2 regions of the Caulobacter sp. GW821-FHT05F04 genome follow, and region 1 is predicted to be linked to the other one. Evidence: riboswitches for the same ligand, from Rfam matches in the RefSeq annotation. Region 1 holds a riboswitch; the other holds the start of a gene.
The links. A riboswitch is a leader RNA that binds a small molecule or an ion and turns the genes downstream of it on or off. The one in region 1 is predicted to bind glycine.
Positions count from the first base shown of each region.

Region 1 (15,202 bases):
AAAGTCCGGACGGGGGCCTTCTGGTCGATGTGACCAGCTTCCTCACCCGTGACGCCCAGGGCGTCGCCAAGACGCTGAAGCGCGGCAAGCAGGGCGACTTCCGTCTGAACGACGGCCTGTCCTACGCCGACACCGGCGCGGTGAACGTCTTCCCGCTGAACGTCGAGCTGGAGGCGGTCGAGACCTTTGTCGGCGACGATCCGGGTTCGGAGGTTCGCGGCATCGTCCCCGACCCGCGCAACGTGACCCTGGCCCTGCACCACTCGTTCGTGGCCCTGCCCGAGCCGGGCTATCAGCCGCGCCAGAACGATCCGCGCGTGGGCGTGATCGACCACACCGTGGCCGACTATTCCGCGCCGCTGGGCGAGCCGCTGGTCTATCGGCTGGTCCATCGCTTCCGGCTGGAGAAGACCGATCCGACCGCCGCCCGCTCGCCGGTCAAGAAGCCGATCGTGTTCTATGTCGACCGCGCGGCGCCCGAGCCGGTGCGCTCGGCGCTGATCGAGGGCGGCCGCTGGTGGAACCAGGCCTTCGAGGCCGCCGGTTTCATCGACGCCTTCAAGGTCGAGCTGCTGCCCGAGGGCGTCAGCCCGCTGGACGCTCGCTACAGCGTCGTCAACTGGGTGCACCGCCAGACGCGCGGCTGGTCGTATGGCCACGCGGTGGTCGACCCGCGCACGGGGGAGATCATTAAGGGCGACGTGCTGCTGGGCTCGCAGCGCGTCCGCCAGGACCGGCTGATCTTCGAGGGACTGGAAGGCGCGGCGGCCACTGGCAAGGGCGGCCCCAACGATCCGATCGAGATCTCGCTGGCCCGCATCCGCCAGCTGTCGCCGCACGAGATCGGCCACTCGATCGGCCTGCAGCACAACTTCGCCGCCAGCACCTATGGCGACCGCGCCTCGGTGATGGACTATCCGGCCCCGAGGATCGCCATCAAGGGCGGCCAGCTGGACTTCTCCGACGCCTATGGGCGCGGGATCGGCGCCTGGGACAAGTTCGTGATCGACTGGCTGTATGGCGTCGCCCCGGCCGGCGTCGACGAGAAGGCCTGGCTGAAGGCCAAGGCCGACAAGAGCCAGGCCGACGGCCTGCGCTATGTCTCCGACGACGATGCGCGCGGGCAGGACACGCCGCATCCGGTCGGCGCGGTCTGGGACAACGGTTCCGACCCCGTCGTCGAGCTCGACCATCTGATGGCCGTGCGCAAGATCGCGCTGGACCGTTTCGGCCTGGCCAACCTGCCCAAGGGCGGGTCGGTGGCCGATCTGCGCCGCGTGATCGTGCCGATCTACATCTTCCATCGCTATCAGGTCGACGCGACGGCCAAGCTGGTCGGCGGCGTCGACTTCACCTACGCCGCCGAGGGCGATGGCCGGGAGGCCAGCAAGATCGTTCCGCCCGCCCGCCAGGCCGCCGCCATCGACGCGCTGCTGAGGACGCTGGCGCCCGCCGCGCTGGACCTCTCCGACAAGACCCTGGATGTCCTGACCTCGGGCCAGTCGCAGGGCGCCGACAAGGCCAATGATGTCGAGACCTTCGGCCAGGGGCCGGTCTTCGACCTCCCCGCGACCGCCGACGTCGCCGCCGACCTCGTCTGGGGCGACCTGTTCGCGCCGGCGCGCCTGAACCGTCTCATGGAGGCCAAGCGCCGCGATCCGGCCCAGCCGGGTGTCGAGGGGCTGTTGGACAAGGCCCTGGCCTTCGCCGCCTTCGATGGCAAGGCGACGGGCCGCCAAGCCGAGCTGGCGCGTCGCGTCCGCCAGAGGATGGTGGTCAACCTGGCCAACGCCTTGGGCGACAAGGACCTGTCCCCGACCGCGGCCACCGTGATCCGCGCGCGTCTGGCCGACTGGGGCAAGGGCCTCAAGGCCGTGACCGCAAGCGACGCCGCCGACCGCGCCCAGGCTCGCGCCCTGGCTGGTGTCGTCACCGATGAAAGCGGCGACCGCCTGGCCGGGCTGATCGAGGAAGGCAAGGCCAAGGTCGTCATCCCGCCCGGCCCGCCGATCGGCGAGGACGACTGGTTTGGGGGCATCGGCCTCTGACGTGGCAGGCCGTGCTTGACTCGCACGGCCGCCTCCCGCATCACCCCGAAGACCCTCGCGGGAGACATCGGGATTCGCTCCCGAGGCCGAAGGCGCAACCGCCCCGGAAACGCTCAGGCAAAAGGACCGCGCGGGTTTAGGAACGCTGGAAAGAGGCCTCCCGAAAGGGCGGCTCGCCGAAGGAGCAAGGCCAAACCCGTCCGGCAGAGGGGCGAGGCCGGAATCTCTCAGGTCCAAGGGACAGCGGGGGCGACTTGCCGGCGGACGCCGGTCCCGTCGCCGACCCCGCTTGGAGCCTGTCCAGTGTCCGATCAAGACCTCAAGAAGACCCCGTTGTACGAGGCCCACGTGGCGCTTGGCGCGCGCATGGTGCCGTTCGCCGGCTACTCGATGCCGGTGCAGTACAAGGACGGGGTGCTGAAGGAGCACCTCTGGACCCGCGAGCACGCCGGCCTGTTCGACGTCTCGCACATGGGCCAGGCGCGCCTGCGCGGTAAGAACCCGGCCAAGAGCTTCGAGAAGGTGGTCTCGGCCGACTACCAGGGCCTGAAGGCCGGCAAGCAACGCTATGGCGTGCTGCTGAACGCCGAGGGCGGGATCATCGACGACCTGATGACGGCGCGCCCCGACAACGACGGCCTGTTCGTGGTGGTCAATGGCGCCTGTAAGGACAACGACTACAAGATCATCGCCGAGGCCCTGGCCGGCGAGGCCACGGTGACCCGCCTGGAGGACCGCGCGCTGCTGGCGCTGCAAGGTCCGCAGGCCGCCGCCGTCCTGGCCGCTCATGTTCCGGAAGCCGCCGGCATGGTGTTCATGGACACGCTGGCCCTGACCGCCTTCGGCGTCGACGCGATCATCTCTCGCTCGGGCTATACGGGCGAGGACGGCTACGAGATCTCGGTCCCGGCCGACGCCGCCGAGCGCATCTGGAACACCCTGCTGGCCGACGAGCGCGTCAAGCCGATCGGCCTGGGCGCGCGCGACAGCCTGCGCCTGGAAGCGGGCCTGCCGCTGTACGGCCATGACCTGGACGAGACGGTCTCGCCAATCGAGGCCGGTCTGAACTTCGCGGTCGGCAAGTCGCGCCGCGAGGCTGGCGACTATCTGGGCGCGGCCCGGATCGCCAAGGAACTGGCCGGCGAGCTGTCGCGCGTCCGCGTCAATCTGAAGGTGCTGGAAGGCGCGCCGGCCCGCGAAGGCGCCGAGATCGCCGACGAAGCGGGCAATGTCATCGGCAAGGTGACCAGCGGCGGCTTCGCCCCCAGCCTGGGCTTCCCCATCGCCATCGGTTTCGCCCCGCCGGCCTATGCGGCCGTGGGGACGAAGCTCAAGGTCATCGTTCGTGGAAAGGCCGCCGCCGCTGAAGTGGTCGCCACCCCGTTCGTCGCCAACCGTTACGTCCGCAAACTCTAATCAAGGGCCCAGGCAATGCGTTTCACCAAAGATCATGAATGGGTCATCGTCCAGGGCGACGTGGCCACCGTCGGGATCACCGCCTACGCCGCCGAGCAGCTGGGCGACGTGGTGTTCGTCGAGACGCCCGAGGCCGGCAAGGTCGTCAAGCAGGGCGAGCAACTGGCCGTCGTCGAAAGCGTCAAGGCCGCCTCCGACGTCTACGCCCCGGTGTCGGGCGAGGTCGTCGAAGGCAATGCCGAGCTGGGCGATGCGCCGGAAACCGTCAACGCCCTGCCGGAAAGCGGCGGCTGGTTCGCCAAGATCAAGCTGAGCAACCCGGCCGAGGTCGACGCCCTGATGGACCGCGACGCGTACGAAGCGTTCCTGAGCACGCTCTAGCTCCACCGCCGTAGACACCCCCCATCCCCGCCCCTTCCCCCATTGAGGGGGAAGGGAGAAGGACCGAAAGATGCGTTACCTCCCCCTGACCCCCGAAGACCGCGTCGAGATGCTCGGCGCGATCGGCGTCAAGTCGATCGACGACCTGTTCATCGACGTGCCGGCCTCGGCCCAGCGTTCCGGAACCGTCGACCTGCCGCTGCACGCCGGCGAGATCGAGGTCGAGCGCGAGATGGCCGGCCTGGCTCGTCGCAACCGCTCGGCGGGGGAGGGACCGTTCTTCTGCGGGGCCGGCGCCTATCGCCACCACGTGCCCGCCACGGTCGACCACATCATCCAGCGGTCGGAATTCCTGACCAGCTACACGCCCTATCAGCCGGAAATCGCCCAGGGCACGTTGCAGGTGCTGTTCGAATTCCAGAGCCAGGTCGCGGCCCTGACCGGCATGGAGGTGGCCAACGCTTCGCTCTATGACGGTTCGACCGGCGCGGCCGAGGCGGTGATGATGGCCCAGCGCGTCACCCGCCGGAACAAGGCGGTGATGTCGGGCGGTGTCCATCCGCACTATGTCGAGACCATCGAGACCCTGGCCCACGCGGCCGGCGTCATGACTCAGGCGATGGCTCCGGCCATCGACGCCGAGGACGCCGTGATCGCCGCCATCGACGCCGACACCGCCTGCGTCGTCGTCCAGACCCCGAACGTGTTCGGCACGGTCACCGACGTGACCCGGATCGCCGAGGCCGTCCAGGCGGCCGGCGCGCTGCTGATCGTGGTGACCACCGAGGCGGTCTCGTATGGCCTGCTGAAGTCGCCCGGCGAGATGGGCGCCGACATCGCCGTGGCCGAGGGCCAGTCGATCGGCAACGGCCTGAACTTCGGCGGCCCCTATGTCGGCCTCTTCGCCTGCAAGGAGAAGTTCGTCCGCCAGATGCCGGGCCGCCTGTGCGGCGAGACCGTCGACGCCGATGGCAAGCGCGGTTTCGTTCTGACCCTGTCGACCCGCGAGCAACATATCCGCCGCGACAAGGCCACTTCGAACATCTGCACCAACAGCGGTCTCTGCGCCCTGGCCTTCTCGATCCACATGAGCCTGCTGGGCGAGACTGGCCTGCGCCAGCTTGCCGCCCTGAACCACCAGAAGGCGGTCGCCCTGCGCGACGCCCTGAAGGCCGTGCCGGGCGTCGAGATTCTGACCCCGCGCTTTTTCAACGAGTTCGCGATCAAGCTGCCGAAGGATGCGGCCGAGGTCGTCGAGACCCTGGCCGGCCATGGCGTCATCGCCGGCGTGCCGTTCTCGCGCCTCGACGCGGACGCGGGCCTGAACGACGTGCTGCTGGTCGCGGCCACCGAGACCACGCTCGATATCGACATCCCCTTCTTCGCCAAGATCCTCACCAAGGCGGTGGCCCAATGAGCATGAACAACGTCGGCCGCCCCACGCGTCCCGAAACCGCGAACGACGCCGCCACCGGCCACGAGACCCTGACCGGCGGTCGTGGTCTCCTTCAGGACGAGGCCCTGATCTTCGAACTGGACGGCTGGAACAAGACCGGCGTCGACCTGCCGGAAGCCGCCGCCCCGTCGAGCGACCTGGCCGGCCTGCTGCGCGCCGAGCCCATCGGCCTGCCGGGCCTGTCGGAGCCCGAAGCCGTCCGCCACTACGTGCGCCTTTCCCAGAAGAACCATGCCATCGACCTGGCGCTGTATCCGCTGGGCTCGTGCACGATGAAGCACAACCCGCGCCTGAACGAGAAGATGGCGCGGCTGCCGGGCTTCTCGGACATTCACCCGCTGCAGCCGCAGTCGACCGTGCAGGGCGCCCTGCAGCTGATGGACCGTCTGGCCCACTGGCTGAAGACCCTGACCGGCATGCCGGCCGTGGCCCTGACGCCGAAGGCCGGCGCCCACGGCGAGATGTGCGGCATGCTGGCCATCCGCGCGGCCCACGAAGCCAACGGTCAGGGCCACCGCAAGACGGTGCTGGCTCCGACCAGCGCCCACGGCACCAACCCGGCCACGGCGGCCTTCGTCGGCTACACTGTCGTCGAGATCGCCCAGACGGAAGACGGCCGGGTGGACATGGCGGACCTGGAGTCCAAGCTCGGCGACCACGTCGCGGCGATCATGGTCACCAACCCCAATACCTGCGGCCTGTTCGAGCGCGACGTCGTCGAGATCGCCCGGCTGACCCACGCGGCCGGAGCCTACTTCTATTGCGACGGCGCTAATTTCAACGCCATCGTCGGCCGGGTTCGTCCTGGCGACCTGGGCGTCGACGCCATGCACATCAACCTGCACAAGACCTTCTCGACGCCCCACGGCGGCGGCGGTCCGGGCGCTGGTCCTGTGGTGCTGTCGGAGGCTTTGGCGCCCTTCGCGCCGACGCCCTGGCTGGTCCACGGCCACGACGGCTTCACCCTGGTCGAGCACGCCGGCGAAGAGGGGGCCAAGACCGCCCTTGGCCGCATGAGCGCCTTCCACGGCCAGATGGGCATGTATGTCCGCGCCTACGCCTACATGCTCAGCCACGGGGCCGACGGCCTGCGGCAGGTGGCCGAGGACGCCGTTCTCAACGCCAACTACATCAAGGCCCGCCTGAAGGACGTGATGAGCCCGGCCTTCCCGGATGGTCCGTGCATGCACGAGGCCCTGTTCGACGACAGCTGGCTGGAAGGCACCGGGGTGACCACGCTCGACTTCGCCAAGGCGATGATCGACGAAGGCTTCCACCCGATGACCATGTACTTCCCGCTGGTCGTCCACGGCGCCATGCTGATCGAGCCGACCGAAACCGAGAGCAAGCAGGAGCTGGATCGCTTCATCGAGGCGCTTCGCCTGCTCGCCGGCGCGGCCAAGGCGGGCGATACGGAGCGCTTCAAGGGCGCGCCGTTCCACGCTCCGCTCCGCCGCCTCGATGAGACCCTGGCGGCCCGCAAGCCCCGGTTGAGGTGGAAACCTGTGGCCGCGGCGCCACTAGCCGCTGAATAGCAAATTCCATACCCCCCTTGCGACGGCAGGGCGCCTTTACGGCGCCCTGTTGTCTCCACATATCGGGGGGGCGCATCCGGGCTGACTGGCTTTTCCAGGGAGCAAGCGGCGCGCAAGCCCGTTTCGTCCTCCCATGACTGCTTTCGCACTCACCATGCCGCGCGCCCAACGCACCGCCGATGACCTCGCCCGCGAGCTCGTCGCGCGTTTTCTGCGCGTCATTCTGGTGACACTGGGTATGCTGCTGGTCATCGGCGGCATACTGATCGCGCCGCTGCCCGGCCCCATGGGGCTGCCGCTGACCGTGGTCGGCCTGATGCTGGTGCTGCGCAATTCGTTCAAGGCCCGCAAGCAGTTCGTCCGCTTCCAGCACGCCCACCCCAAGCTGATCTTCCCGCTGCGCCGCCTGCTGCGCCGCGAGCCGGAAGTCGTGCTGGTGGCCTGGCAGCAGGCCCTGCGCGTCGAGCGCCTGATCGTGCCGCGCAGGTGGCGGGTGGCCGTTCGCTGGCGCAAGTCCCTCAAGCAGCGCGCCGTGAAGCGCAGCCAAAGGTGAGCGCGGTCGCCACGATTGACGATATTAAGCACAAGGTCCGCCGCCGCGCGCGGCTGGCCCTGCTGCTGCGCGAGTCCGCCGCCCGCACTTTCCGCTGGATCGCCATCGGCTTCGGCACGCTGGTGATCCTGGCCGGAGCGGTGCTGACGCCGCTGCCGGGGCACCTGGGCCTGCCGCTGCTGGTCATCGGGCTGATGATCGTGCTGCGCTACTCGTTCGCCGCGCGAAAGACCTTCATCCGCTGGCAGAAGCGCCACCCCAAGCTGGTCTTCCCGATCCGCCGCCTGATGCGCCGCGAGCCCGAAGTGCTGCTGGTCGTCTGGCAGCAGATGCTCCGTACCGAGAAGATGGTCCTGCGCCGCGCCCGCTGGCGCCTGCTGAAGAAGACCCGCAAGCGCGTGAAGAAGTACGTCGCGCGGAAGATGGCGAAGACGGCCTAGGGACGGGCGTCGGCTTTCGGGCCAAGTTGGACGTTGGAGCGAGGCCGGCCTCATCCTATTTGCTTGCTATGGTGGGCTCCGCCTCAACATAGTCTTGGCATGACCGACGCGCACACGTTGAACATCGCCGCCCACGTCTCGACCGGGGCGCTGGCCCTGCTCATCGGTCTCATACCGTTGTTCTGCCGCAAAGGCGGTCCGCTGCATCGCTGGTCGGGGCGCGCCACCGCGGGATTGGGTCTTGTGGTCCTGTCCAGCGCGGTGCTGGCGGTGATCCTGTTTCGACCGCCGGCGCCGCTGGTCGCCGCGACCCTCACGGCCGGGTATCAGTATCTCAGCGGCTTGCGGACCTTGTCGCTCAACCGGCGCGGGCCACGCCTGCCGGACACCCTGCTGTCGACCCTGGGCGTGGGGATGGCTCTGCTCGTGGCTTTCCAGATGGGGCGAGGCACGGCGTCCTGGACCCCGGCCATTGGCTACACGACCATCGGCTATCTGCTGACGATGACGGCCTATGATCTAAGCCGGTCGCTGTGGGTCGGGGCCTGGTATCGCTGGGTCCGTCCTCTGGATCACGGCGTGAAGATGATCGGCTTCTACTTCGCCATGCTTTCAGCCGGGGTGGGCAATCTGCTGGCCGAGTGGCAGCCGCTGAGCCAGGTTCTGCCATCCGCTGTCGGTATGGCGATGATGATCGGCTTCGTCATCTGGTACGGCCTGCATCCCATCCGCCCCGGCGCTGAAAGCCGGGCCTGACGTCCGTTTTTCACGCCAGGACCGACACTTCGTCCGAAAGCGTGATCCGAGGTCCGGTATCCGGCCGGTGCCGATAGCTGTTCCCCACCCGCGCCGGATCTTGGCGTTGCTGATGAATGGCGCTCGCTTCTGGGCAAAGGCGGCCTTGGAAGATCCGCCCGTCGGCGCCTTTCATCTCGGGGCCAGGCTGCCGCGCGGAGGGGGGTTCTAAGCCGCTAAGCGCGCGGCGTCGGCGTCGATTGTGAAGTGCCCCACGCGGCGTGTCAGTTCATGCGCCTCGTCGGCCAGCGAGCGGCTGGCGGCGGTTGATTCCTCGACCATCGCGGCGTTCTGTTGGGTGACTTGATCCATCTGGTTGACGGCAATATTGACCTCGCCCAATCCCTGCGACTGCTCCTGAGCCGCGGCGGCGATCTGCTCCATGACCTGGGCCGATTGTCGGACGCCCCCGACGATGCGCTGGAGCGCCTCGCCCGTCTGGTTGACGAGCAGCACGCCGTTCTCCACATGACCGGAACTGGCCAGCATCAGGCCCTTGATCGCTCTGGCCGCTTCTGCGGAGCGCTGGGCCAGGGCCCGCACTTCCTGCGCGACGACGGCGAAGCCACGTCCGGCGTCACCGGCCCGAGCCGCCTCCACCCCAGCGTTCAGGGCTAAGAGATTGGTCTGGAAGGCGATCTCGTCGATGACGCTGAGGATTTGCTCGATTTCGTGCGACGACTTTTCGATGGCGCTCATGGCGATCACCGCCTCGGCGACGATCGCGCCGCCGCGCTCGGCGTCGTCGCGCGCGGTCTGGACCTGAGTCCTGGCCGAGGCGGCGCCGTCGGCCGAGCGGCGGACCGTCGCCAGCAGTTCTTCAAGCGCGGCGGCGGTTTCTTCGATGCTCGCGGCCTGGCGTTCGGTGCGCTGGGCCAGCTGATCGGCGGCCTTGCTGATCTCCGACGAGCCGCCAAGGATGCTACGCGCGCCGCCGTCGATGGCCGCCATGGCGATGTTGAGGTGCTGAATGGCGGCGTTGAAATCCTCCTTCAATTTGGCGGCGGTGGCGGGAAATCCGGTCTGGATCTGATAGGTGAGGTCGCCAGCCGCGAGGCGATCCAGCGCCACGCCCAAATGTTCCACCACGATGGCCTGTTCGCGGGCGTGGGCGGCGCGCTCGGCGTCATGGATCACGCGGTCGCGTTCGGCCGCCTGGCGCTGATCCTCCGCCCTATGCTCCACCTTCAGCTTGTCGATCGCCGATTGCTTGAAGGCCAGCACCGCATCGGCCATTTGCCCGATCTCATCGCTTCGTCCGACCGCGGGCACTTCGACGGTGTTGTCGCCGGCCGCCAGGCTCCGCATCGTGGCGGTCATATCGCGGACAGGGTTGGCGATCGCCCGGGTTAGAAGCCAACCCATGGCGCAGGCAAGGCCGATCGTCAGCACGCCGACAACGCCCAGGCCGATTTCAGCCCAACGATATAGCGCCGACAGCGAGGCCTCGCGCTGTTTCCGCGCGGCCTCGGAGTGTTCGGCGATCTCCTTGCCAACCTTGCGGACGGCGGTGAGACGTCCTGCGGTCAGCAATGATGCGCGGGCGGCCTCTAGTTTTGTCGGATCTCCGCCCTGGGCGATCTGGAGATCGGTCTGGCCCGAGAAGGTTTGAACGGCCGAGGCGAAGCGCGTCAGACGGTCCTTGTCGCCGTCGTCGGTGGGCTCGGCGAGAAGGACATCGAGAGCCGCCGCATAGTCGGCCTTGAAGCCGTTGTAGCGCTTGAGGAATGACGGATCGTTGGTCGCCAGATAGCCGCGGACGGCGTTCTGTTGTTCGACAAGGGCGTCGTTGGCTTTGGCCATCAGGCTGTCGCGCGTCAGGTCGCGGTGATCCTCGGCCGCCCTGGCCTTGATGGTTTGCTCGCCGGTCAGGACCAGAACGCACACCAAAGCCACCAAGGTCACCAGCACGGTGAAGGCCGCCACGAGCTTGTGGGCGATCTTTAGGGAGCCAAACATGTCGAACCTCGCTGATCAACGGCGATAGTGCTCATGGACGGCGTTAACGGAGACCTCGGCTTGGGCTGTCCGCGTCAGTTAGCCGCGTGTGCTTAAGGTCCGCGTCCTTGAAAATCCCTATGCCTGCTTCGTGATGCGAGACGGAGCTTTCGCGGGACCGGGAGTGAAGCCGGCTTCCCCCTCTCCTCAAACGCCTGCCGGGTCCGCTTTCGAAGGCGCCCAGAAGAAAGGGCGCGGACCTTGCGATCCGCGCCCTCTTGTCTTGTCCGATGTCGCTAGCCGCTATTGCAGCTTGGCGCCCATCTGGCGGATCGCGGCGTCGACCAGGCCGTCGTTGGTCGAACCGGCGAGGCGGGCGGCCAGGACGGTCTCGGCGGCTTGCGCGGCCAGATCGACCGCGGCGGCCTTCACGTCGGCGGCGGCTTGCGCCTCGGCCTGGGCGATCTTGCGTTCGGCCATTTCGGCGCGGCGCTTGATCTGCTCCTCGAGCTTTTCCTTGGCTTCCTCGGCCATCCGCTTGGCGTCGGCCTTGGCGGCGTCCATCATCGCGACGGCTTGGCGTTCGGCTTCCTCGCGCTGGGCCTTGACGTCCGCGAGCAGGGCCTGGGCCTCTTCACGCAGGTGCTGGGCTTCGTCGAGCTCGGCCTTGATCTTGGCGGCGTAGCCGTCCAGGGCGCCGAACAGCGCGCCCGGCAGGACCTTCAGATAGACCAGCAGGCCGAAGAAGATCACCAGGGCGACCAGAACCCAGAATTCGGGGTTCGAGAGGCTGAACAGGGATTCGTGTTCCATCGTCAGCGCTCCTTAGGCCAGGGCCGACTTCAGCTCGGCGGCGGTGGCCACCTTGCCGGTCAGCTTCTCGACGATCGCGCCGGCCGTCTCCTGAGCCACTTCGCGGACATGGCTCATGGCCGTGTCGCGGGCGGCCTGGATCGAAGCCTCGGCCGCGGCCAGCTTCTCGGCCAGGACGGCCTCTTCCTTGGCCTGACGCTCGGCGGCTTCGGCCGAAGCCTTGGCCTTGGCGTCCGCCGCGGTCTTCTGGGCCTTGGCGCGCGCCTCGGCCACTTCGGCGGCGGCCGCGCGGGCCTGGGCTTCCGCCTCGTCCTTCAGGCGACGGGCGTCGGCGATGTCGCCGGCGATCTTGGCGCCGCGCTCGTCGATCGCGCCGCTGACGCGGGGCAGCAGGCCCTTCGACAGCACCGCGTAGAGGACGGCGAAGATGAGCAGCAGCCAGACGATCTGACCACCCCAGTGCTCGAACTGCAGCTGCGGAAGGCCGCCGCTTTCGTGCTTGGGGGCTTCAGTCGTCTCGACCGTGCCGTGATGTTCCGTCGCCATGGGCGAAGGCGCCTCTCAGCTAGTGCGCTTGGAGCGGACCGTGATCCGGCCCGCTCCAGGAAGCGCGAGAAAACAAAAGCATGGAGCGCGTCGCTTCCGTTGAAGCGCCGCGCTCCAGGGTCGGATTACGAGAACAGGATCAGGAAGGCGATGACCAGGGCGAAGATGCCCAGGGCTTCCGTCAGGGCCATGCCCAGGAACAGCATCGGGCGCTCTTGAGCGGCGGCCGTCGGGTTGCGCAGGGCGCCTTGGAAGTAGTTGCCGAACATCACGCCCAGGCCAACGCCCGCGCCGATCATGCCGAGCATGGCCAGGCCAGCGCCGATGTACTTAGCTGCAGCAGCGTCCATGATAGAGACTCCTTGGAAGGGTATTTGTTGGAAAGACTAAAGGTTGATCAGTGGCTGTCGAGGTGCACGACGTCGTTGATGTAGACGCAGGCGAGCACCGCGAACACGAAGGCCTGCAGGAAGGCCACCATGAACTCGAGGGCCGTCAGGGCGACGACCGAGGTCAAGGCCAGGGCCGAACCGGCCCAGCCCAGGGCGCCGAGACCGCCCAGGGCGATCACGAAGCCGGCGAAGATCTTCAGCACCACGTGGCCGCCCAGCATGTTGCCGAACAGACGAAGGCCCAGGGTGATGGGGCGGATCAGGAACGACAGGATCTCGATCGGCACCAGCAGGAAATACAGCGGCCACGGCACGCCCGACGGGGCGAACAGCTTGAAGAACTTCAGGCCGTTCTTGGCGAAGCCGACGGCGACCACGGTCAGGATGACCATCAGGCCCAGCGTCAGGGTCACGGCCAGCTGCGACGTGGCGGTGAACACCAGGAACATGCCCTGAATGTTCATGAACAGCACGAAGGCGAACAGCGTGAAGATGAAGGGCAGGAACTTCTTGCCGTCGTGGCCGATGATCGACTCCGCGAGCCCGTCGACCAGTCCGTAGAGCATCTCGCCCACCGACTGTAGGCGGCCCGGGATGACGGCCTTGCGCGCCGCCAGGCTGTAGAACGTGATGACCAGCAGCGCCGCCAGCATCATCGCGAACACCGAGTTCGTGATCGACAGGTCGATAGCGCCGAGGCCGGGAACGGTCACGGTGGGCAGTTCCACGATCTTCTGGATCTGGAACTGGTGCATCGGATCGGCCATCGGCCCTAGTCTCTCTTCTGCTTGGGGGCGGTTGACCCGCCTCCCGTGTCTCCGCCGGCATTCCCTTGAGGGGACGGCGCCGACGCCTGCGCGCTCATTTTCGTCGCCTTGCGGACGACGGAGAAAATCGAGAGCCCCAAGCCGATCAGCAGACCGCCGACCATGCCCCAGGGGCTCGTGTGGACATAATGGTCGAGCAACCAGCCGAAGCCGAGACCCACCAGTACGCCCCCGATCAGATCCGCCAGGAGGCGATAGCCGTCCTGGTTGGCCTTCTCGGACGCGGCTTTCGCCGGCTTTTCTGCCGCCTTCCTCGCCTCAAATGCGTCGAGCCGAGCGTCGAGGCTTACCAGAGCCTTGTCGTTCGGTTCGTCGGCCTTGGGCATGGGAGCGGCAGGTCCGAAAACGCCGCGGGCGCGCCAAAACAAGGCGCATTTCCGGCCGGCTTGATCGGCGCGGAACCTATAGACCTCGCCGCAGTGCGTCAAGGTAAGCGCTTCGCGGGCCAAGTTACGGGAATACTTAAGGATTTCGCCTTTGGCTTAAAGGGAAGGCAAAACCATCCCGCTTTTCATTCGATTGGCCGTTCGTTCGCGCCCCTACCGGAGGCGGGAACGGCTTCCTACATCACACGCGTTCTTTCGGCGCCACACCCCATAGGCAAGGTGCGGCGCGGCCCAATCACGCATTGATTTTTTCGTCGATCTGGGTTTTAGAGCCGCCGCCTCCAAACAATACGAAGATTCATGTCGCACCTGAAGAACACCGGATTCGCCGATCGCATCTCCTCCCAGCAAGAGGCCAAGAAGGCCATGCTGGCAAAGTTCAAGGCCAAGCCGACCGTCCAGGACCCCGATTTCGACAAGCGCGAGGAACTGCGCGCCGCCGAACTCGAGGCTGTCCGCGCCGCCCGCGCCGAGGCCAAGGAAAAAGCCCGCCTCGAGGCCCTGGCTCGCGAAGAAGAGCTGATGGCCGCCAAGCGCGCCGAGCGCAAGGAACGCAAGGCTCTCGAAGCCGCCGAGATGCGCGTGCGCAAGGAAGAGAAGGCCAAGGAACGCGACGAGCTGCGCGCCCTGGGCAAGACCAGCAACAGCAAGGCGTCTCGCGCTCACGCGTGGGGCAGCCTCCTGGGCTGATCCGAGAAGGGGCCTCATCAGGCCCCTTTTTCTTTGCCATGCCTTTCCCTTGATCGACGCCTCGAACGGGATCATGAGCCGCTCATGGTCCATCTCGACGTCATCGCCAGCCTGTTCGTGGTCGCCGCGCTCGCTGGCGCGCTGGACGCCATAGCCGGCGGCGGCGGTCTGGTGACCCTGCCCGCCCTGCTGCTGGCGGGCCTGTCGCCGGTCCAGGCCCTGGGCACCAACAAGCTGCAGGGCGCGGTCAGCGCCATCTCCTCGACCAGCGCCTTCGCCCGTCGCGGTCTGATCGACTGGAAGACGGCCCTGCCGGTGGCCGGCGCGGCCGCGGTCGCGGGCCTGTGCGGCGCGCTCTGCGCCAGCCTGCTGTCGCCGCACCTGCTGCGGGCCATCGTGCCGCTGCTGCTGATCGCCATCGCCCTCTATTTCGGCTTCTCGCGCGCCCTCAAGACCGAGGACGTCGCGCCGCGCATGGCGCTGATCCCATTCGCCTGCTTCGTCGCCCCGCTGGTCGGTTTCTACGACGGCATCTTCGGACCTGGCGCCGGGGCCTTCTACATGGTCGCGATCGTCACCCTGCTGGGCTACGGCGTGCTGAAGGCCACGGCCCACACCAAGCTGGCCAACGCCGCCAGCAATGTGGGCAGTCTGAGCCTGTTCATCCTGAAGGGCGCGGTCGTCTGGCCGGTCGGCCTGGCCATGGCCGCCGGGGCCTTCATCGGCGCCCAGGTCGGCTCAAGGCTCGCCATGCGCTTCGGACCCAAGCTGATCCGGCCGCTGCTGGTGGTGATCTCGTGCGCCATGGCCGTGAAGCTGCTGGCGGATCCGAGCAATCCGATCAGACAGGCGGTTGGGTTCTAAGCCGCGACCAGCTTCTCGGCGGTGGACAGGTCAACGCTGACCAGCTGGCTGACGCCGCGCTCGGCCATGGTCACGCCGAAAAGGCGGTCCATCCGGCTCATGGTCACCGGGTTGTGGGTGAT
Region 1 is NZ_JBWKSF010000002.1:158,068-173,269, forward strand. Features, by position in the region: gene AC07R7_RS05250 (zinc-dependent metalloprotease) at 1-2,048, shown strand, start outside; glycine riboswitch at 2,097-2,187, shown strand; gene gcvT (glycine cleavage system aminomethyltransferase GcvT) at 2,352-3,464, shown strand; gene gcvH (glycine cleavage system protein GcvH) at 3,480-3,845, shown strand; gene gcvPA (aminomethyl-transferring glycine dehydrogenase subunit GcvPA) at 3,916-5,262, shown strand; gene gcvPB (aminomethyl-transferring glycine dehydrogenase subunit GcvPB) at 5,259-6,836, shown strand; gene AC07R7_RS05275 (hypothetical protein) at 6,970-7,389, shown strand; gene AC07R7_RS05280 (hypothetical protein) at 7,386-7,829, shown strand; gene AC07R7_RS05285 (hypothetical protein) at 7,929-8,585, shown strand; gene AC07R7_RS05290 (methyl-accepting chemotaxis protein) at 8,793-10,583, opposite strand; gene AC07R7_RS05295 (F0F1 ATP synthase subunit B) at 10,866-11,375, opposite strand; gene AC07R7_RS05300 (F0F1 ATP synthase subunit B family protein) at 11,388-11,921, opposite strand; gene AC07R7_RS05305 (F0F1 ATP synthase subunit C) at 12,047-12,271, opposite strand; gene AC07R7_RS05310 (F0F1 ATP synthase subunit A) at 12,319-13,080, opposite strand; gene AC07R7_RS05315 (AtpZ/AtpI family protein) at 13,086-13,466, opposite strand; gene AC07R7_RS05320 (DUF6481 family protein) at 13,827-14,216, shown strand; gene AC07R7_RS05325 (TSUP family transporter) at 14,301-15,080, shown strand; gene smc (chromosome segregation protein SMC) at 15,077-15,202, opposite strand, start outside.

Region 2 (15,202 bases), on a different contig from region 1:
CGCCGTCTGCGCGCCCTCGCGCGCGGGGCTGATCACCGGACGTCACCAGGCTCGCTATGGCTTCGAATTCAATCCCGTTGGGCGCGACGAGCAAGCCGGCGCGCCGGTCAGTGAAGCGAGTATCGCCCAGGTCATGAAATCGGCCGGCTACGCCACGGCCATGGTCGGCAAGTGGCATATCGGCCAGGCGGGCGGCTTCCATCCGCTGGACCGGGGGTTCGACAGCTTCTTCGGCTTCCTGGGTGGCGCGGCCAGCTATTTCAAGGATCCGGCGGAAAGCGGGCTTCAAGCCGACACCGGCGCCGACGGGGCCATGACGCGCACGCGCTTTCCGATCGTGCGGGGGCGTGAGGTGGTCGAGCAGGGCGGCTATCTGACCGACGTCTTCACCGACGAAGCCGTCGGCTTCATTCGGGCCCATCGTCGCCAGCCCTTCTTCCTCTACCTGGCCTACAACGCGCCTCACACCCCGCTCCAGGCTCCCAAGGCCTATACCGACCGCTTCGCCCGCATCGCCTCGCCTCATCAGCGGCTCTACGCGGCCATGGTCGCCTCGCTGGACGACAACGTCGGGCGGTTGCGCCAGGCCCTGGCCGAGGAGGGGCTGGAGCGGGACACGGTCATCTTCTTCCTGAGCGACAACGGCTGCCCCAACTATATTCGCGGCGCCTGCTCCAACGCGCCCCTGTCCGGCTACAAGGCCTTTCCTTGGGAAGGCGGCGTGCGGGTGCCGTTCATGGTCTCCGCCCCTGGGCGCATCGTGCCGGGCCTGGTGTCGAGCCGGCCGATTTCGACGCTGGACATCCTGCCCACCGCGGCGCGCCTTGCCGGCGTCAAGGCGCCCAGCGGCGTCGAGGGGCGTGACATCGCCTCGGCCCTGGCCCCGACCGCTGGGATTGTCGAGCGTCCGCTCTTCTGGCGCATGGGACCCAACCACGCCGTGCGCGAGGGACGCTGGAAGCTTCTGGTCGTCAACAAGTCCGACACGGTCGATGACATGAGCAATGTCCTGGGCTCCCCAACCCCCGACGGCGTCAAGGCGACGGTCTCGCCGCTGGGCCAGTGGACGCTTCTCTTCGACGTCGTCCACGATCCTGGCGAAAAGCACGATCTGGCTAGCGCCCATCCCGAGGTGGTCGCCCGGCTGTCGCGCGACTTCGCGACTTGGGACAAGAATAATGTCGAGCCGATGTTCACCAGTCGCCGACAGTTCCGGTCTGAAGTCGACGGCCGCAAGGTGCAGCTGTTCAACTGATCTAAGGTGGGCCCGCGGAAACAAGCCTGCGCTGAAGGAGACCGGCCATGACGCCGACGCGTCGATCCCTGCTCACGGCGCCCCTCGCCGGAACCCTGGCGGCCAGCCTTTCGGATGGCGCCGAGGCTTTTGCGTCCGCGGGGTCTCTGTCGGCGGCGGACTTGCTTGAGCGGTATGTGGCCTTTGGCGGTAAGGCCAGTGGCGGGCCCGGCGACATCGCCTGTGGGAATTGGATGACGGAATGGCTCGCCGCGCGCGGCTTCTCTGTCGAGCGCCTTGCCTTCGACGCGCCGTTCTTCGAGGTCGAGGACGCCTGGCTCCAGGTCGGGGAGACGAGGGTGAACGTCATTCCGCAGGCGATCGTAACGCAGACCGGGCCTAGGGGTGTCGAAGGGCCGGTCCTGGTCCGCGAGCCAGAAGATGCGGGCGCCCCCGCGCACGGCGCCATCGTCGTCATTCGATTGCCGTACGGACGCTGGAGCAGCGCGGCCGCGCCGGCCGTGCGAGGGCCGGTCGAGGCGGCCCTGCGGGCCGGCGCCCTTGCTGTCGTTCTCGTGACCTACGGGCCCAGCGGCGAGGCTCTGGCGCTGAACGCCGATGGCCGCGCGCCGATGTTCGCCGCGCCCGTGGCCGTGCTCGCGCCCAAGGACGCGCCAGCCTTGATCAAGGCGGCGGGGTCCGGGGAGAAAGGCATGCTGGTGATCACCGGCCAGGGCGGCCGTAGAGAGGCGTTCAATCTGATCGGGCGCAAGGACAGCGGCAAAGGCCGATGGCTGGTGGTCTCCACCCCGCGTTCGGGCTGGTTCACCTGCGCTGGTGAGCGGGGACCTGGCGTCGCCGTCTGGATGATGCTGGCTGACTGGGCCAGCCGCGCGAGCCTGCCCGTAAATCTTGCCTTCGTGTGCAACAGCGGTCACGAATATGAGAACCTCGGAGCCGAGCACCTTCTGCGTAAGGCCGCTCCGTCGCCAGACCAGACCCATCTGTGGCTTCATCTCGGAGCGAATGTCGCCGCTCGAGACTGGCATGAGTTCGGTGGACGACTGGCGCCGCTGCCCAGCGCCGATCCTCAGCGTTTCCTGCTCGCTAGCCCGGAACTCGTCGCGCCATGCCGAGCGGCCTTCCAAGGCTTGCCAGGTTTAGAGGCGGTCTACCCGCTGGGAGCGGGCGCGGCCGGAGAGCTCGCCCATGTCGCCGCGGCCGGCTATCGGCGACTGGTCGGTATCTTCGGCGCTCATCGCTTTCATCACGCCCAGAGCGACGATGGACGGTGCGTGGACGCCCACCTGGCGGAGACGGCGTTTCAGGCCGCGCGCCGCCTGCTGGACGATATGCCTCCGCACTAGGCTGATGAAGGTCGAGTTTCCGAATCCGCGCCAGCGGCGGCAATTGGCGCGACGCCGGACATTGGGGCCATCACGCCCGGGCGGCCTATAGTCGATGAGCTCTATCGGGAAATTCGAAGTAAGAGGTCCACGATCATGGGCTCAAGATCGTCGATCGCCCCTGCGCGCCGTACCAGGTCGCCGTCGGCGGTCGCGCCGTGGCCGTAATAGCTTGCCGAGACGAAACCCTGGGCCAGGCCGCGGGCGTGGATGGCCAAATCGCTGGCTCCGTCGCCGACCATCACCGTGGGTCCGCTCACAGCGCCGGTACGACGCCATCGCCGGACCAGGGCGGTCTTGTCGGCGGAAGTCAACAGAGCCCAGTCGCCCACGCCCACGGCCTGTCTTCCGATCCAGCGCAGGCGGTTGGCGGCGACGGTCTCGGCAGGAAAGCCGCAGGCGGCCCCGATCGGTCCTAACCAGTCGTGGAATGCGGCCGACGCAATGAACAGGCGGACACCCTGGCCGCGCAGCGACCGGAACAGGGGGCGGAACGGCATGATCCGGTCCAGCGCCCCGCCGATATAGTCATCGATCGCTTCTCGCTGGATCGACAACAGGGCTCCTAGCAGTATCAGCGGATCTTCCGGGCGGGCGGCGCCGGCCATGAGCCGCTGCGAGCGGGCCTGCAGGGCCGCTATCCTGGCCTCCCCATCGGGGCGACGGCGAAGACTGAGCATGAGCACTTCCCGCAAGCTCTCCTCGGGAACCAGAGTCTGGTCATAGTCGAAGATGACATTGCAGCCGCGGAGCGAGCGGCTCACGTCTCGCCACGCCTCAGCCGAGCGCGCAGCGCGTGCTTGTCCCGTGGCCGCCAGTCGGTGGCGGCGGCGCCCAGGCGGTCGGCGATCGCCTGCTGGACGCGCTTGGCGAATGCGGTCTTGGACTCGTCGCGCCCGCGCGCCAGCCGGGGTAGGTAATCCAGCTTGAACGTCACGGTGGGCATGGCCAGCAGGCGCAGGAAGTTGGCCGGCTTGGACGACAACAGCGGATCGGCGTTCAGGCCAAATGGCGTGGTCAGGCGCAGGGCCGTCGGTACGACTGGGAACCCGCGGGCCAGAAAACTCGGCTGGAACTGGAACAGGCCCTGCTGGTTGCCGATGGTCTCTTCCGGCGACACGTAGAGGCTGGTTCCGGAGGGATGCTTGCGCCAAGCCGCGATGTGGCGGGCCAGCGCCTTGCGGTCGGCGACACGCCACAGCTGCGCGCCTGAGCCGCGCGCCAGCGGCATGACGGTCGCCCGGCCCAGCGCGCCGCCGTCCTGGGCGATAGCGATACAGGCCTGGGGCTGTCCGCACACCGCCAGCAGGTCGAATACGCTGACATGGTTGAGGGCGACCACGCAGCCGTCTGTCAAACGGGCCACCTCCTCGCGGGGAAGGTTGCCGATGACGCGCACGCCCATCGCCCGGCGGATCAGAGGAAACAGCCGCGAGGAAACGCTCGGCGGCGCCGCCATGGCCAGCGGCGCGGCCACGATCGCCAGCGCCAGCCGGCTGGCCGCCAGGGCGATCCCGAAGGGCCAATACCATAAGGGCGGGCTTGCTCCGGCGCGCCACGTCTCCAGGTCGCACAGGCGACTTAACGGAACCTCGGGGGGCGGGCGCGTCATGCCAAGGTCACCGGGGGGCTGATAGCCGGGGGCGCGTCCTGTCCGGCGGCGCCGACCGCATGGGCGAAGATCCGCTGGCGGTTACGCTGCAGCCCGGACAGGAACATGGCGCGGGTGACGTCAATGCGCAGGTGGGGACCAAACGGCGTGTCGCAGACGACGCCATAGCTATCGTCGACGCCCAGATAATTGCGGTTCAGCCGGATCGCCATCGTGTGGTTCAAGTTGGTCAAGGTGTGGATTTGATCGAAGCCCAGCTTCAGGAAGCCGTACTCCAGGGCCAGATGCGCCGCCGCTATCGGCGCCCTTGAACGCCACAGCTTGGGAAAAAAGCGCTGGCCGAAATTGATGCCGTATTCCTTTTGCGCGAAGCCCGAATAGCCCAGGAACGCGCCGGTCGCCTCGCGTCTGACCGCCCAGCGTGACCAGCCGCGCGCCTGAAGTTCCAGATTGAAAGTGTCGACCTCGCTGGCGGCCAGCTCGAACGATCGAGGCTTTCCATCCGAAATGAAGGCCATCACGCGCGGGTCCGACACCAGCCGGGCGTAGTCGTTCCGGGCGTCGTCGTCCCAGTCGCACAGGCAAACGCCGTCATGGCGGGTGTAGGTTTGGGACCCGGAAATGCTCATCGATCTTTGCCCTGAACGCTTGCTCAGGCGCGGAAGGAAAGGAGCTATGGGGGAAAGGAAAGTGAACGTCGGGCGCCTGGGGCTCAATGTGCGGCGGGGCGCAATTTCGCCTGGCGATTTGTGCGTTCTAGCGCAGCTCGGCGATCCAGCGCCGCCAGTCGGCGGGCGAGCTGGCGTCGAGCATGGGCGCGCGTGTGGCCGCCAGGCTGCGGAACTCGCGTGGAGTCATTCCGTAGAGGCCGCGGAACGCCGATACGAAGCTGGACCGGTGGGTGAAGCCGTGGGCCTCTGATATGCTGGCGATCGTCTCGCACCGGGCCTCCGGCTCGGCCAGCCGCGCGCGCACGGCGTGCAGCCGACGCTGCCGGACATAGCCGGAAAATCCGCCCAACTCCTTGAACAGGTAGTAGAGTTTGCGCTCGGATATGCCGAACCGGCTGGCGACCGCTTCGGCCGTAAGCGAGCGGTCTGTCAGCTGGGTTTGGAGGCAGTGGCAAATCTGTTCCAGCAGACACTGGTTGGCGCTCGTCGCCGAGGCGTCATCGACCTGGCCGTTGATCGTGGCCGCGGCCAGTTCCACGGTGGGACGCACCAGGCTGGCGGCCTGGCCGCGCGTCAGGGACGGGGCCAGTTCGATCAGCATCCGCAGGTGCCCGAGCAGCAGGGCGACGAGGGGCTCTTCTCGACGCAGCACGGTCAGATGGAGGGTGTCCGGGGCTGTGAGCAGGGGCGCCAGCAAACGCCTGGGAATGAAGAGGTTGAGGTTCTCGAAGTCGCTGGCCGCGGTGGCCAGCGGCTGGGCAAGGTCGATGATCAGCAAGTCCCCGGGCCTGGTCCAGGCATCCGAGGCGCTGTCGCGCTGTCCACAGGCGCCCTCGACGTAGAATTGCAGCAGATAGTTCGAAAGCCCATCGCGGGCGGTGCGATAGCGAGACCGGTCGAAGGCCTGGGCGGTCGACCGACTGCGTCCGAGCAGCAGCTGATCTAGCGCGTAGCCGCCGGCCTGGCCTTGGAAGTGGTCTACGTCGCCACCGATCCGGACATCGAACATCACGCTGAGGGCCTGGGCCCAGCGCACCGTGGCCTCCCGGATCGACATGCCGCGCGAGTCGAAGAACGAACCTTGAACTTTCTCTTCTGGATTCTGTTGGCTCATGTCTCGCCTCAACGCGAAAAGCAGCGCTTTGTCCAGACCGGCGGCCAAGCGTGCTAGGGCAGGCGCACGCCCTATTTGATCTTGAGCAGGAAGCGCTTGTGGACGGCCTCGGTCACCTTCCACACGCCCTTGTGGTGAGCTTCGACCGCGAAGGCGTCCCCGGCCTTGACCACGACGGTCTCACCGCCGTCCGGAGTGATCTCGATCCGGCCTTCGAGCATCACGACATACTCGTAGTAGGAGTATTCGGCGCGCAGGGTCCCGGGCGTGCAGCGGAACGTGCCCTCGACCAGCGAGCCGTCCCCGGATTGGTGCTCAAACCAGGTCCACATCGTCGGTTCGCCTTCCAGGACCGTCCATCCGGGCGAGATCGGCGTGATCGGATCCCCGATTTCGGGTGTCATGCGATGAATGCTCAAGGGGATCCTCCTTCTGATGATTCAAAGGATAGCAAAAACTATTGTAATGGCCAGGGGTGAAACGTCAGGCTGGCCGTTCCGTGGAGCGATTGGCGTCACCTGGTTTCGCCGCGCCTGACCTCAACGACTCGGATTTCAGGTCCGAGGCCAAAGGCCCTGGCGCTGTCCGTGTCCCAAGGCGCCGGATCTGGAATGGCCGCCAGAGTGTCCCTCGTCAGCCGGATAAGCTGGGCATGGGGAGACTCATCGCGCCGGTGAGCATGGCGAGCCAGGATGAAGCCACTCCTGCTCCTGCCATCCGCCTGATCGGCGCTGTCGCCAGCGCCCGCTCCCGACGCTACGGCGTCTCCTTGATGCTATCCCGCGGGGAAGCGAAGGTCGGCGACCAGGCCCGGCCTGGGATGGCGGGCGCGCAGTTCGAGATCGATGTCCAGGCGCCGGGTGATCGAGCGCACGATGGCCAGGCCCAGGCCCGCGCCGGTCGACCCTTGGCCCGCGCTCCCCCGGTTGAAGGGCGCGAACACGTTGCGCAGCGCGTCTTGGTCCAGTCCGGGGCCGCGGTCCCAGATCACGACCCTGGGTCCGTCTCCGTCCATCCTGGCGACGATACGCACCTTGCCCCCGCCATAGGCGCAGGCGTTGAAGACCAGATTGCGCAGAACCTCGCCGATCAGCACCGCGTTGCCGCGCGCGAGCCCCAGATCGGCGGGCAGGCGCGTCAGCAGTTCGACCTCGGGAAACGCGCGGGCGGCTTCGACCTGGATCGTCTTGAGCAGGGCGGCGAGATCGGCCTCGCCATCGGCCGCGGTCGCCTCCGAGCGGGCCAGGGCGAGGAACTGCGTCAGCACCTGGCGCAGGTTGGCCGCCGCGTCTCGCGAGTCGCCCAGCAGGGCCTTGTCGCGCGGCGTGGCGGCCGAGCGCTCCAGCAGGGCGAGGTTGGCGACGATGACCGACAAGGGCGTGCGCAACTGATGGGAGGCGTCGGCCGAGAAGCGCTCCAGCGCGCGGGTGAAGCGCTCCAGGCTGCTCATCAGGTGGTTGAAGGCTTCGACGGCCGGCGACAGTTCGGCGGGCGTGTCGGCGGCGTCGATCGGCGCGAGGTCCGGGCGCGAGGCCTGGGCGCGGCGCTTCAGATCGGCCGTCAGGCGGCGCAGCGGCGCCAGGCCCCAGCCGACGGCCGGCACGACCAGAGCCGCGGCCACGGCGACCAGCAGCACAGGCAGGCCGATCAGCGTCGAAAGCAGCTCGCGCACGCTGGCGCGACGGGAGTCGAGGCTTTGGGCCACCGCCACCACGACGGGCTCGCGCACGCCGGGCACCATCACCGTCGACTGGGCGATACGCACCTCATAGCCGCGCATCTTCGCGTAGCTGAAACTGGTCTCGTTCGGCGCGGGCGCGGGTAGGAGAGGGAGGTCATCGTAGCCGGTGACCAGGCGCGAACCCTGGCGCACCGCGTAGAACACCGCGTCGCGCTCCGGACTGTCCAGCAGGGCCAGGGACCAGGGCGGCAGGGCCACCTGGGCCTGACCGTCCCGCACGCCGATCTGGGCGACGATCGAGGTCACGGATCCGGCCAGCAGCCGGTCGGAAGACTTCTCCACGACCGCGCGGGCGGCCAGGGCGCCGGCCAGGGCGAGCGCCGCGCCCAGCAGGGCCAGGGGGACGACCTGCGCCAGCAGCAGGCGCCCGACCAGGCTGGGACGGCCGCCCTTCCAAGGCCTGGCCTTCATGGGTCGATCCGGTAGCCCACGCCCCGCAGCGTACTCAGGCGCGGGCCGTCCGGCGCCAGCTTGCGTCGCAGTCGGCCGACATGGACGTCCAGGGCGTTGGGCGAGGGGGCCTGTTCGTCGGGAAACACGTCGGCGGCCAGGCGGTCGCGCTCGACGACCCGGCCGGGACGCGCGGCCAGGGCCTTCAGCACGGCCCACTCGCGCGGGCGCAGGTCCAGCCGCCGCTCGCCGATCCAGGCCGCGCCGGCCTCCCAGTCGCAGACCAGGGCGCCGACATGGGCCGTCCGGGTGGCGTAGCCGCCCTTGCGCCGCGCCACCGCCCGCACCCGGGCCACCAGCTCGAACGGGTCGAACGGCTTGAGCACATAGTCGTCCGCGCCCATGTCCAGGCCGGCGATGCGATCGCGCACCGCGTCGCGCGCGGTCAACATGACGATCGGGGTCAGCACGCCCTCGCGGCGCAGCCGGCCCAGGATCTCGAAGCCGTCGATGTCGGGCAGGCCGATGTCCAGGACGACGGCGTCGAAGTCGGCCCCATGCGCCAGGGCCAGGGCCAGGGCGGCCTCGCCGGTTTCGGCGCAGACGGGCTCGTGCCCTTCGCTCTCCAGCGTCGCGGTCAGGGAGCGACGCAGAGGCGGATCATCCTCGACAACCAGTATCTTCATCGGGGATGTAGGAACCGAACACGCAGGGGAGATCATCATCCGACGCCGATTGTCTCATCAGGTCAAGAGACGCGGGGCGCTAGCGATCGTGGCGGCGCTGGCCCTGGCGGCCGCGCTGGCCGGCTGCGCGCCGAAGTCGATCGGACAGGCGACCAGCGGCTGGGATATTCGCGCCGCGGAGCGCGAAGGCGAGCTCGTCGTCTATCTCAACACCGATGTCCACCAGGTGATTGGCGAGGGCTTCCGCGAGCGCTTTCCCAAGATCAAGGTCCGCTTCGTCGAGTTGGCCGCCAAACCGATGCAGGCGCGCCTTATCGCCGAGACGGACGCGGGCGCGCCGGTCGCCGACGTGGCCTGGAGTTCGTCGATGGACATCCAGGTCAAGCTGATCAACGACGGCTACGCCCAGACCTATCGCAGTCCGGAGGCCAAGGGCCTGCCGGCCTGGGCCGTCTGGCGCGACCAGGGCTTCGGCGTGACGGCCGAGCCGATCGTCTTCGCCTACAACAGGAAGGCGCTGAAGGAGTCGGAGGTGCCGCGCAGCCACGCCGAGTTGCTGGCGGCCCTGCGCGCCGACCCCGAACGCTGGCGCGGCAAGATCGCCATGTACGACCCCGAAAAGAGTGGGGTCGGGTTCATGTACCTGTCGAGCGACCTGCAGGCCTATCCGGACGCCTGGGCGTTGTATGACGCGTTGGCCAAATCGGAGCCGGGCCTGTTCGTCCCGGGCGCGCCGCTGCTGACCAGCCTGTCGGGCGCGCACGATCTGGCCTACGACATGAACGGCTTCTACGCCGACTGGTGGGCGCGCCATCGCAACGCCGACATCGGCTATGTCGTGCCCAGCGACTATCACCTGTCGCTCTCGCGCGTGGCCTTCATCACCCGTTCGGCGCCGCATCCGAAGGCGGCCCGGCTGTTTCTGGACTATCTGATGTCGGACGAAGGGCAGAGGCGACTGGCCCAGGCCAGGTTGACGCCGATCCGTCCCGCCGGCGGCGCGCCGGCGCTGGGCGCGGCCGGCCGGCCGATCCGTGTCGGTCCCGCCCTACTGGCCAATTTCGACCAGGGGCGGCGCGCCGAATTGCTGGCGCGCTGGAAAGCCGCCCGCGACCGTTGATGTTGCCTAAATATAGATCAAAATCTGCCTGAAAAATCATCATTTTCGGACAGTTTCACGAAAGCTTGGCGGTTTTTGCCGCTGTGTTCGATGAGCCCAAGCTGTCACCGACCTGTCACCTTCGCGGATCGCGCGGCGACGGACGAACGCGCGTCGTGCCCACCGGTTGAGCTCAGGGGGATTCCTTTCGTCCTCATCGCGCGCCGGGCAACATTGTACCGGATTTCGACGCTTTGACGCGATGGGGCGAGCCGGTCGTACTGGCCTGGCTCTCGCGGAAGAGATCGGGTCAGCCCGACGCCGAAGGCGCAACCGCCCCGGAAACGCTCAGGCAACAGGGACCGCAGAGCACGAGGACGCTGGAAAGCAGGACCGCTCCACAAGTGAGCGGCCTCGCCGAAGGAGCAAGGGCGCGACCGCGTCTGAATCTCTCAGGCCAAGGGACAGCGGGGGCAGAGGAACCGCCTGGCGGAGTCCGGGAAGGCGCACGTCTTTCCGAGCGCCGCGACCGACGCGACCGAACAAGCGGGCGCGCGGGAGAGAGCGACTGTCGACTGCTGAAACATAGGGGATCTTACCTTGACTCTTTCACGCCAAACTCGCCGGGGACTGCTGCTGGGTTGCAGCCTGGTTCCCGCCGTCCTGGCCCTGCACGGCGCCGCCTTCGCCCAGGACGCCGCCCAGGGCGCCGCCAAGACCGACGACACCAGCGTCGGTGAGATCATCGTCACGGCCTCGCGCATCGACCGCGCCGGCTTCGAGGCGCCCACCCCGACGGTGCGGGTCACCGCCCAGGACCTGAGCGTCGGCGCCCGTCCGAACATCGCCGCGGCCCTGAACGACCTGCCGCAGTTCCGCGCCACGACCTCGGCCCAGACCACCGGCACCAACACGGGCGCGGGCAACGCCCCGGTCGACTTGCGCGGCCTCGGCATCAGCCGCACCCTGGTGCTGCTGGATGGCCGCCGCTTCTCGGGCGACAATGACCTGAACCTGATCCCTAGCGTCCTGACCAAGGGCGTCGACGTCGTGACCGGCGGCGCTTCGGCCGCCTGGGGCTCCGGCGCCGTGGCCGGCGTGGTCAACATCAGCATCGACCGCACGTTCACCGGCCTGAAGCTGGGCGTGGAGGCGGGCGAGTCCTCGTACCATGACGCCAAGCAGGTCCGCCTCGAGGCGGCGGCGGGCAAGAGCTTCGCCGACGGCCGCGGCCACTTCGTGATCGGCGGCGAGTACATCGACAATGACGGGGTCATCCCGAAGAACAGCCGGCCGAACATCGGCCGCTGGGCCACGGTGTCGAACGGCGCGGGCCGCTTCATCCTGGCCCCCAACGTCGGCTTCTCGAACGCGGCCTACGGCGGCCTGATCATGTCGGGCGTGCTGAAGGGCCAGGCCTTCAATCCCGACGGTAGCCTGCGCACCTTCAACGCCGGCACGGTGATCGGCACCAACTCGGTCGGCGGCGAAGGCCCTTCGAACGACGACCTCTCGCCCCTCGTCACGCCGCAGAAGCGCTACGCCGCCATGGCCAGCGTCACCTACGACCTGACCGACAAGATCAAGATGACGGCCGAGCTGCGCCGCTCACGGATGTGGAACAACTACATCTGGTTCGGGGACCACAACCGCGGCAACCTGACGATCAAGTCGGACAACGCCTATCTGCCGACGGCGGTGAAGTCGGCCCTGGCGGCGGCGGGACAGACCTCGTTCACCATGGGCCGCTTCAACACCGAGGCCTATCCGACGATCGACTTCGAGCGCGTCTCGACCCAGGGGACTATCGCGTTCGACGGCGCGTTCGGCGACGGCTGGCGCTGGAGCGCCTACTACAGCCACGGCGAGAACGAGAACAATATCGACACCCCTGGGTTCTTCCTGACCCAGAACTACGCCAACGCCGTCGACTCGGTGATCAGCCCGACCACCGGCCAGCCGATCTGCCGGGTCGCCCTGACCAACGCCTCGACCAACTGCGTGCCGATCAACCTGTTCGGCCAGGGCGCGCCCTCGAAGGCGGCGCTGGACTATGTGACCGGTACGCCCAGCCAGCGCGAGACCAGCAAGCTGGACGTCGGCGGCTTCAGCTTGCGCGGCGAGCCCTTCAGCCTGCCTGCCGGCCCGGTCTCGGTCGCCGTCGGCGCGGAGGCCCGCAAGGAGTCGGTCAATCGCACGGTCGGCGCCCTGGACGCGGCCAAGGCCTTCACCACCTTCAGCTTCTCGGCCATGGCCGGCGACTACAGCGTCAAGGAGGCCTTCGCCGAAGTGCTGGTGCCAGTCGTCCGCGACGTGCCCGTCTTCAACAAACTTGAAATCAACGCCGCCGCGCGCGTCTCCGACTACAACACCACCGGCTCGATCTGGTCGTGGAAGCTGGGCGCCACCAACGAGTTCTTCCCGGGCTTCCGGGGACGGATCACCAAGTCGCGCGACATCCGCTCGGCCAACCTGAACGAACTCTTCACCACCAGCACGACCGGCTACAACACCATCGTCGACCCGAAGACCAATTCCAGCGTCTACGTGCTGACCAATGGCGGCGGCAATGCGAACCTGACGCCCGAGACGGCCAAGACCTTCACGACCGGCTTCGTCTATTCGCCGCCGGCCCTGCCGGGCTTCAACATCTCGGTCGACTATTTCGACATCGACATCGACAACGTGATCACCACGGTCTCGGCGCAGGACATCGTCACGCGTTGCGCCAACGGCAATGCCGACATGTGTTCGCGGGTCACCCGCGACGCCACCGGCGGGATCTCGCGGATCGTCTCTACCTATGTCAACCTGGCCAACTACAAGACCGACGGCGTCGACGCCGAGATCTCGTACGCGACCAATCTCGACCGCCTGATCCCCGACGCGCCCGGCCGCATCCGCGCCCGCTGGCTGATGACCTGGGTCAACAGCCTGACCACCAACGACGGCGTCAGCAAGATCGAGTACGTCAAGTCGCAAGGCTATTCGTTCGGCCTGGGCACGCCCAAGAGCCGGATGACCGCGGCGCTCGACTGGTCGGGCAAGGTGTTCAGCGCCAACCTGCGGGCGCGCTACATCTCGCCGGGCACGTACAACCGAACGGTCGACCTCGTGAACGGCCACATCAAGGCCTACACCTATGTCGACCTGGGCGTTCAGGCGAAGCTGCCCGAGGTCATGGGCCATGAGGTCGAGCTCTACGCCAACGCGACCAATCTCTTCGACAAGGACCCGCCCGTCTCGTCGCTGTACTCGCCCTACTACGACGTGATCGGTCGCTATGTGACCGTCGGCGCGCGGATGCGTTTCTAAGCCCGCCCGACATCGCGCCGCCGGTTGCTTCCCCTAGCTCCCCCCGCCGGCGGCGCTCCCCCTTTCTTCAGAGGCATTCTCCAGATGATCTCTCGTCAAGCCTTGGCGCTGGCCCTTTTGGCCGCCGCCGTCGCGACTCCGCTGGCCACGCCTTTGGCGGCCCAGACCGTCGCGCCGCCCGCCGCCATCGTCGTCGATGGCGCGCCGGCCATTCCGCAAGAGCTGGTCGCGGCCGCCGCGCCGTATCTGCAGGCGCGCCACGCCAACTTCCTGGGCTGGAACGCCGCCGACCGCTCGATGCTGATCAAGACCCGCTTCGGCGGCTCCGATCAGGTCCACGTCGTGGCCAAGCCCGAGGGCGACCGCCGCCAGATCAGCTTCGAGAACGAGCCGATCCTGGCCGCCGCCCTGTCGCCCAAGGGCGGGACGCTGGTGATCCAGAAGGACAAGGGCGGCGACGAGTTCTACCAGCTCTACGTGCTGGAGGCCGGCCGTCCGCGCCTGATCACCGACGGCAAGAGCCGCAACTGGTTCGGGGCCTGGTCGCCGGACGGCAAGCGGGTCGGCTACGCCTCGTCGCGCCGCAACGGCGCGGACATGGACCTCTATGTCGTCGATCCGAAGGACCCCAAGACCGACCGCCTGGTCGCCCAGGTCACCGGCGGCGGCTGGAACATCGCCGACTTCTCGGCGGACGGCGCCAAGGCGCTCGTGCTGAACCGCATGTCGGTCAACGAGGCCATGGTCTACGAACTGGACCTGGCCAGCGGCAAGATGAAGCCCCTGACCGATCCCAAGGCCAAGGTCTCGTACGTCGATCCGAAGTACGCCCGCGACGGCTCGGTCTGGCTGACCTCGAGCAAGGACTCGGACTTCCAGCGCCTGGGCAAGCTGGACGGCAAGGGCGGCTTTGTCCCGGTCTCCAAGGAACCGCGCTGGGACGTCAGCGACTTCGCCGTCTCGCCGGACGGTTCGTTCGCGGTCTACGCCATCAACGAGGCCGGCGTGTCGCGCGTGCGGGTGCTGGATCTGGCCACCGGCGTCGTGCGCCCGGTGACGGGCCTGCCGGCCGGCGTGATCCCCTACAGCATCGGCGCGGCGATCGATATCGCCCCGTGGGGCGAGATCGGTCTCAGCATGGCCTCGGCCAAGGTGCCGGGCGACGCCTTCTCGATCGACCCCAAGACCCTGGCCGTCACTCAGTGGACGCACAGCGAGACCGGCGGCCTGGATCCCAGCCTGAACGTCGAGCCCAAGCTGGTCGAGGTGGCCAGCTTCGACGGCGAGAAGGTCTCGGGCTTCCTCTATCAGCCCGACCCGGCCAAGTTCCCCGGCAAGCGTCCGCTGATCGTCGACATCCACGGCGGTCCGGAAGGCCAGACCCGTCCCGACTTCCTGGGTGGGAACAACTATCTTCTGAACGAGCTGGGCATCGCGCTGTTCTTCCCGAACGTGCGCGGCTCGACCGGCTATGGCGCGCGGTTCGTCAATCTCGACAACGGCCCGTTCAAGCGCGAGGACTCGGTCAAGGACATCGGCGCCTTCCTCGACGCGCTGGAGAAGGACCCGGCCCTGGACGCCAGCCGCTTCGCCGTCAACGGCGTCTCGTACGGCGGCTACATGTGCTACGCCTCGGCCACGCACTACAGCCCGCGTCTGAAGGGCGCCAACTGCTACGTGGCGATCTCCAACTTCGTCACCTTCCTGGAGAACACCCAGGCCTATCGCCGCGACCTGCGCCGGGTGGAGTACGGCGACGAGCGCGATCCCAAGCAGCGCGAACAGCTGATGAAGATCTCGCCGCTGACCAGCGTCGACAAGATCACCACGCCGCTGCTGGTGGCCACGGGCGGAACCGACCCGCGCGTGCCGCCGTCCGAGGCCGACCAGATGATCAAGGCCGTCCGCGCCAACGGCGGTTCGGTCTGGCACGT
Region 2 is NZ_JBWKSF010000003.1:521,352-536,553, forward strand. Features, by position in the region: gene AC07R7_RS11195 (sulfatase-like hydrolase/transferase) at 1-1,255, shown strand, start outside; gene AC07R7_RS11200 (hypothetical protein) at 1,303-2,601, shown strand; gene AC07R7_RS11205 (haloacid dehalogenase-like hydrolase) at 2,703-3,404, opposite strand; gene AC07R7_RS11210 (lysophospholipid acyltransferase family protein) at 3,401-4,252, opposite strand; gene AC07R7_RS11215 (GNAT family N-acetyltransferase) at 4,249-4,881, opposite strand; gene AC07R7_RS11220 (AraC family transcriptional regulator) at 5,009-6,037, opposite strand; gene AC07R7_RS11225 (cupin domain-containing protein) at 6,109-6,456, opposite strand; gene AC07R7_RS11230 (sensor histidine kinase) at 6,813-8,189, opposite strand; gene AC07R7_RS11235 (response regulator transcription factor) at 8,186-8,854, opposite strand; gene AC07R7_RS11240 (ABC transporter substrate-binding protein) at 8,943-9,974, shown strand; glycine riboswitch at 10,240-10,328, shown strand; glycine riboswitch at 10,332-10,423, shown strand; gene AC07R7_RS11245 (TonB-dependent receptor domain-containing protein) at 10,554-13,268, shown strand; gene AC07R7_RS11250 (S9 family peptidase) at 13,353-15,202, shown strand, end outside.
Region 2: another riboswitch for glycine. It lies ahead of AC07R7_RS11245 (TonB-dependent receptor domain-containing protein); the one in region 1 lies ahead of gcvT (glycine cleavage system aminomethyltransferase GcvT).